2 regions of the Cellulosimicrobium funkei genome follow, and region 1 is predicted to be linked to the other one. Evidence: predicted binding sites of a transcription regulator. Region 1 holds the regulator's gene; the other holds the start of a gene.
What was found. Region 1 encodes LexA, which represses DNA repair genes until DNA is damaged. Its sites were predicted from a motif close to TCGAACANNTGTTCGA; they were not measured.
Positions count from the first base shown of each region.

Region 2: the regulator LexA is predicted to act here: its motif matches at 1,671-1,686, upstream of BXA05_RS08530 (DnaE2-dependent mutagenesis accessory factor ImuA').

Region 1 covers NZ_FTMI01000008.1:145,777-149,176, forward strand. Annotated here, with positions in the region: gene BXA05_RS17915 (ATP-dependent DNA helicase) at 1-546, shown strand, start outside; gene BXA05_RS17920 (L-lactate dehydrogenase) at 576-1,583, shown strand; gene lexA (transcriptional repressor LexA) at 1,698-2,432, opposite strand; gene BXA05_RS17930 (LysM peptidoglycan-binding domain-containing protein) at 2,769-3,143, shown strand.
Region 2 covers NZ_FTMI01000003.1:85,552-88,951, reverse strand. Annotated here, with positions in the region: gene BXA05_RS08535 (DNA polymerase Y family protein) at 1-510, opposite strand, end outside; gene BXA05_RS08530 (DnaE2-dependent mutagenesis accessory factor ImuA') at 507-1,589, opposite strand; gene BXA05_RS08525 (YbaK/EbsC family protein) at 1,970-2,551, shown strand; gene helR (RNA polymerase recycling motor ATPase HelR) at 2,631-3,400, opposite strand, start outside.

The DNA of each region.
Region 1 (3,400 bases):
GCGGCGCTCGTCGAGGCCGCCGGCGGTCGGACCCTCGGCCTGTTCTCCTCGCGGCGCGCCGCGGTGGCCGCGGCGGAGGCGATGCGCGAGCGGCTGGACGTGCCGGTCCTGTGCCAGGGCGACGACCAGCTGCCGACCCTCGTGCGGGAGTTCGCCGAGGACCCGGCGACGTGCTTGTTCGGCACGCTGTCGCTGTGGCAGGGCGTGGACGTGCCTGGGCCGTCGTGCCAGCTCGTGCTCATCGACCGCATCCCGTTCCCGCGCCCGGACGACCCGGTGAAGTCGGCGCGGGCTCGCGCCGTCGAGGCCGCGGGTGGCAACGGGTTCATGCAGGTCTCCGCGACGCACGCGGCCCTCCTGCTCGCCCAGGGTGCCGGGCGGCTCGTGCGGTCCACGGCCGACCGCGGGGTCGTCGCGGTCCTGGACCCGCGGCTCGTGACGGCGCGCTACGGGTCGTTCCTCACGCGGTCCATGCCAGGGTTCTGGCAGACGACCGACCGCGACGTGGCCACCGCTGCGCTCCGCCGCCTCGCCGCCCTAGGCTGAGCCCTTTCCAGCGACTTCACGGAGGCGACATGACGAGCACGTCACCGCAGGGCACCGGCGACGCGACCACGGGCGGTCCGGGAGGGGGAGCGCGGACCACGAAGCTCGCGATCGTCGGCGCCGGTGCCGTCGGCTCGACGCTGGCCTACGCCGCGCTCATGCGCGGCGCGGCGCGCACGGTGGCGCTCCTCGACGTCAACCGCGCGAAGGTCGAGGCCGAGGTCCTCGACCTCCAGCACGGCATCCAGTTCATGCCCATGGCGCGCGTCGAGGGGTCCGACGACGTCGCGGTGTGCGCGGGCGCCGACGTCGTCGTGGTCACGGCCGGCGCCAAGCAGAAGCCGGGCCAGACGCGTCTCGACCTCGCCGAGGGCACGATCGGGCTCATGCGGACGATCCTCCCGGGCCTCGTGGAGGTCGCCCCGGATGCCGTCTACGTCATGGTGACCAACCCGGTCGACATCGTCACGTACGCGGCGCTCAAGTTCTCGGGGCTGCCCCCGACCCAGCTCTTCGGCAGCGGCACCGTGCTCGACTCCTCGCGGCTGCGGTTCCTCGTGGCGCAGCACTGCGGCGTCGCGGTGCAGAACGTGCACGCGTACATCGCGGGGGAGCACGGCGACAGCGAGATCCCGCTCTGGAGCTCCGCGACGATCGGCGGTGCGCCGCTGCTCGAGTGGCAGGGCATCGGCGGTCGGGGACCGCTCACGGGCGACGTGCGCGACGAGATCGCGCGGGAGGTCGTGCAGTCGGCCTACCGGATCATCGAGGGCAAGGGCGCGACCAACTACGCGGTCGGGCTCGCGGGCACCCGGATCATCGAGGCGGTGCTCGCCGACGAGCACCGGGTGCTGCCCGTGTCGACGCTCCTCGACGGCATCTACGGGCTCGAGGACGTCTGCCTGTCGCTCCCGACGCTCGTCGACCGCCGGGGCGCGACGGAGCGCGTCGAGGTCCCGCTCGCGGACGACGAGCTCGCGGGCCTGCGCTCGTCCGCGGAGTCGCTGCGCGCGGTCGCGCGACGCTTCGGGCTCTGAGCCCACGGGCTCGTCGGGCCTGGCACGACGAGAGCCGGGCGGTCGAGGGACCGCCCGGCTCTCGTGCTGTCCGGAGCCTGCCCGCAGGGGCGCCCGGAGCCGCTCGGGGACCGTTCAGAGGCTGCGCAGGACGGAGACGACGCGCCCCAGCACCTGGGCGTCGTCGCCGGGGATCGGGTCGTACGCGGCGTTGTGCGGCATGAGCCAGACGTGGCCGTCGGCGCGCCGCAGGCTCTTCACGGTGGCCTCGCCGTCGATCATCGCGGCCACGATCTCGCCGTTCTCCGCGACCGGCTGGCGCCGCACGACGACCCAGTCGCCGTCGCAGATCGCGGCGTCGATCATCGAGTCGCCCTGCACGCGCAGGAGGAAGAGCTCTCCCTCGCCGACGAGCTGGCGCGGCAGCGGGAAGACGTCCTCCACGACCTGCTCCGCGAGGATCGGGCCACCGGCGGCGATACGGCCGACGACGGGGACGTACGACGGCGCGGGGTGGGCCTCGTCGTACGCCGGCTCGGGGGCCGTGCCAGCTGGCGCGAGCGGGGTCGCGCGGCGGGCGTCGTCGGGCTGGACCACCTCGATGGCGCGCGGACGGTTCGGGTCGCGCCGCAGGAACCCCTTGCGCTCGAGCGTGGTGAGCTGGTGCTTGACGGAGGACGGGCTCGTGAGCCCGACGGCCTCGCCGATCTCGCGCATGCTCGGCGGGTAGCCGCGCTGCTCGACGCACGCGCGGATGGTCTCGAGCACGAGCCGCTGGCGCGGGGTGAGCCCGTCACCCCCTGCCGACCCGTCCGGCAGCTCGCGCACCTCGGCGAGCCCCCGTGCCCTGTCCGTGCCTCGTCCCGCCATGGTCGCTCCGCCCTCGTCCGTCGCGTGCCGCCGGCGCCAGCCGGGCCTGCGGCCTCCCCTCCCCGGAGCGTGCGCCCCGGGAGCTCGGTCGCCCCTCCGGGTCCGAGCGGACATGTCCGGCGAACCGACCTGAGCCCAGGCTAGGGGAGGATGCGACACGAATCAAACACCTGTTCGAGCATGTCTCGACTCTGTCGGTCGTTCGTGATAGACCTTCGTACAGATGTTCTACGTACAGGTGTTCGACCGCAGCGGGTCGGCGTGGAGATGAGACGGGCACGCGGGTCCGATCGACCGGGGAAGGCGATCGGGCTCGCGGGCCGGGACGGAGGGGACATGGACACGGTGGCGATGGCGACGGCAGCGCCGCCCGCGCTCGGGCGGGGCGTTGCGGCGGAGCGAGGCGTGCGCCCGCAGGCACCGCTGCGGCTCACGCGACGCGGCCGTGCGGTCCTCGTGCTCCTCGTGGCCGTCGTGCTCGTCCTCGCGGCGCGCGTCGGCCTGGCCGTCGCGGGCGGGCCCGGGGAGCCGGTCGAGGTCCGGGTCCACGTCGTGAGCACGGGGGAGACCCTGTGGGAGCTTGCCCAGGGAGTCGCGGCCCCGGGCGAGGATCTCCGTGAGGTGGTCAGCGGGCTCGTCGAGCTGAACGGCCTGTCGTCGTCGGGCGTGCAGGCCGGCCAGACGATCCTGCTCCCGGTCGCCGAGCGGTGACGCGGCGCTCGGCCGTGGCCCAGGTCCTGTGACGCAGCACACGGTGCCGACGCGCGACAGGTCGCGACCGAGGGTTGCGCCGCTCCGTTAGGTCCGCCTAAGTTAGTGTCACCTCACACGCCGGCTGGGGGGCTGGGCGGACGAGGCGAGGAGTGTGCGGACAACCGCGACTCCTGTGCACGTCGCCGCGCGCGAGGCGAGTCGCGCGCGAGATGGGGACGGGGGCGTCCCGACGGGGGCGGTCGACTTCGACCGCC
Region 2 (3,400 bases), on a different contig from region 1:
CGGCGCGAGGAACGCGGCGGAGCGGCCGGGCGGGACGACGGCGGCGTCCCGCGCGGCGAGCACGGCGGCGAGGATGCCGTCGGCGACGCCCACCTGGCTCTCGTGGCCGGTGCGCTCGGCGACGCGCGCGACGAGCGCCTCCGCGAGCGCGGCGTCGGACCCGTGGTACCGGCTCGCCCCGGCGGCGGGCAGGAGCAGCAGGCCGGGCCGGGTGATCTCCAGCCCCGCGACGACGGTCTCGGCCGCGAGCGCGACGGGCTCGAACTCGCGGGCGTCGCGCGCGTCGTCGACGTCGAGCAGCTCGAGCTCGGGGCAGCACTCGCGGGCCCGACGGCGGCGCATGCCCCGGCGCACGCCGTGGGCGCGCGCGGTCGCGGAGACGGCGACGACGCGGCGGCCGTCGTGCGTCGCGGCGGGGACGTGCGCGGGGACGTCGCGCACCGCCATCGCCGCGAGCACCGGCCAGTCCGGCACCCACAGGGCCGCCGTGCGGGTCGGGCTCGTGGTCATCCGACGAGCCGGAGCCGGGAGGGCCGGTCGGGGTCGTCGGCCCGGGCGGCCTCGTGGGCGGTCACGGCGGCCCCGGCCACGGTGGCGCCGGTCCCGGCCGCGGGCCGGGTGCCCCGGGCGTCCTCGGCGAGGAACGCGGGCCAGTCCTCGTGGACGAGCGGGAGCTCGACCTCGAGCCGCGCGGGGCGCGCGGCTCCCCCGCGGCCCGCGCGCTCGACGACGAGGGTGCGACGGCGCAGCCAGCCCGCGCCGCGGTCCGCCCCGGACCAGCCGCCACCCGTCACGGTGAGCGCGACGTGCGCGCCCGGCCACGTCCCCGCGGCGACGAGCAGCGCCCCGCGCTCGCGTGCCCGCGCGGCCAGGCGTCGTCGGTCGGGGTCGGTGAGGGCGGCGTCGGGCCCGACGACCACGACGTCCAGGCCGTCGACGAGCGCCGAGATCGCGAGCGCCGCGTCCGGGCCGGGCCGCGGGACGAGCACGACGCGGTCGAGGTCCGCGCCGGCGTCGGCGGCCGCGAGCAGCCCGACGGCGGGGAACCCGACGGCGGCGGTCCACGCCCCGGCCCGCGACGGCCGCGCGACGAGCGCGAGCAGGAGGCTCGTCGAGCCGCGCACCGCCAGCACGGTGCCGCGCTGGAGGGCGCCGAGCGGGAGGAGCGGCGCGAGCGCGTCGTGCACCGGCCACACCCGCTCGTCCGTGCCCGCGTCCCGGCTCGCGCCCGAGGTCCGGACGTGGCGGGTGCGGGCGCGTGCCGGAGGGTCGGGCGGCGCGGGGGCGGGCCGCACGACCGACGAGGCGGCGGCGCCCGCGAGCGGGGCGACCTCGGCGAGGAGGGCGGTGCCGGCGCGCGGGACGGTGTCGGTGCGCGGGACGGTGTCGGTGCGCGGGACGACGGTCGGTGCCGCCGGGGCGGTGAGCGGTTCCGGGGCCGCGGGGGCGACGACGGGACGGTGTCGGCGGACCCCCGTACGCTCCTCCGCACGGCGCAGGACGGCACGGGCGCGCTCGGCCTTGTCGACGGCCGCAGCCGTCGGGCCTGGTGCCCCCGCCCGTTCGGCGAGGTCGGCGAGAAGGGTCATCTCGCCTCCCGGGATGCTGCTCGGACGGGACGCGCACCGCGCGTCGACTGCTGCGGGCGGTGTGCTGCACCCGCTGGGTGTTCGAACAAACGTTCGAACACTTCCAGTGAACGACCGCCGCTCCGAGGTGTCAACTCCGCAGGTCGGAGGCGCCTGCTTCGTCCGAGATGCCCACCCCAACCTTCGACCACCACTGGAGACTTGCCCGAAACCCTCGACCTCTACCTGACCCTCCTCCCCCGCCGACCATGCAGCTGTCGCCCGTCCGGCGGGCGGCACGGGCCGCGACCGCATGCTCGGCGGGCTCGAGGGGCTCCGGGGGCGTGTTCGGCATCCGGCCTCTCCCGCGCGGCGGCCCGCCGGGGTGGCAGGCTGACGCCATGGACGCCCGCACGACCCTGCCCACGCTCGGCTCGCTCACCTGGGAGCCGGCGCTCGACCACCTCGACCTCGTCGCCCCCGTGACCGCCGACGCGCTGCGCCGGTGGGCCGACGTCGACCCGGACGTCGCGGCGCTCGTCGCCGTGACGGAGATCGACCCCGACCTCGCCGACACCGCGACGCTCAACGCCGCGTTCGACCTGCCCGTCGAGGCGTCGGCGAACTGCGTCGTCGTGGGCGGCGCACGGGCGGGCGACGAGCGCATCGCCGCCGCCGTCGTGCGGGCCCACACGCGCGCCGACGTCAACACGCGCGTCCGCAAGCTGCTCGACGTGCGCAAGGCGTCGTTCCTGCCGACCGACCGCGCGACGGCCGAGTCCGGGATGGAGTACGGCGGCATCACGCCCGTCGGGCTGCCCGAGGGGTGGCGCGTGCTCGTCGACTCCCGCGTCGTGACCGACGGCGCGCTCGCGCTGATCGGCAGCGGCGTGCGGCGCTCGAAGCTGCTGCTCCCCGGCGACCTGCTGGGCCGCCTGCCCGGTGTCGAGGTCGTCGAGGACCTGGCCGTCCCGGTCGCCTGACCCGTCCCCCTGCCGAGCACGACCTGGCGGTCGCCACGGGCGGCCTGACGACCGCCAGGTCGTGCTCGACGCCCGGTGCTCAGCGATCCAGGACGACGAGCCGCTGCGTCGCGCGCGTCATCGCGACGTAGCGGTCGACCGCGCCCTCGACGCCGTCGCCGAACGCCTGCGGCTCGACGAGCACCACGAGGTCGAACTCGAGGCCCTTCGCCGTCTCGGGCGTGAGCCACCGCACCCGCGCGGCCCCCTCGCCCTCGCCACCGACGCCACCGACGCCACCGACCCTGCCGTCCGACTCCTCGCCGGACGGCCCGGACGGCCCGGACGACTCGGTGGCACCGATGACGCACGCCGTGCCGTCCGCGTGCTCGGCGAGCCACGCGCCGAGGACCGCGTCGAGGTCCGCGACCGCCCCGTGGGCCACGGGCACGCCCATGCTGCGCACCGACGTCGGGACGTTCGCGTCCGGGATCGCGGCCCGGACGACGGGCTCCGCCTCGGCCATGATCTCCCGCGGCGTGCGGTAGTTGACGCTCAGCGACGCCTCCTCGACGCGGGCGAAGCCCACGCGCGCGAGCCGCTCGCGCCAGCCCTCGGGGAAGCCGTGGCGCGCCTGGGCCCGGTCCCCGACGACCGTGACGCTGCGCGACGGGCAGCGGCTGAGGACCATCTGCCACTCGGCGTCGGTGAGCTCCTGCGCCTCGTCGACGACGACGTGCGCGAAGGGCCCCGCGAGGCGGTCCGGCGTCGCGACGACGAGCGCGCCGTCGTCCACGAGCGCGTCGCGCAGGTCCTGGCCGCGGAGCATCTGCATGACCCCGAGCTCGCTGTCGTCGGTCGCCACGAGGT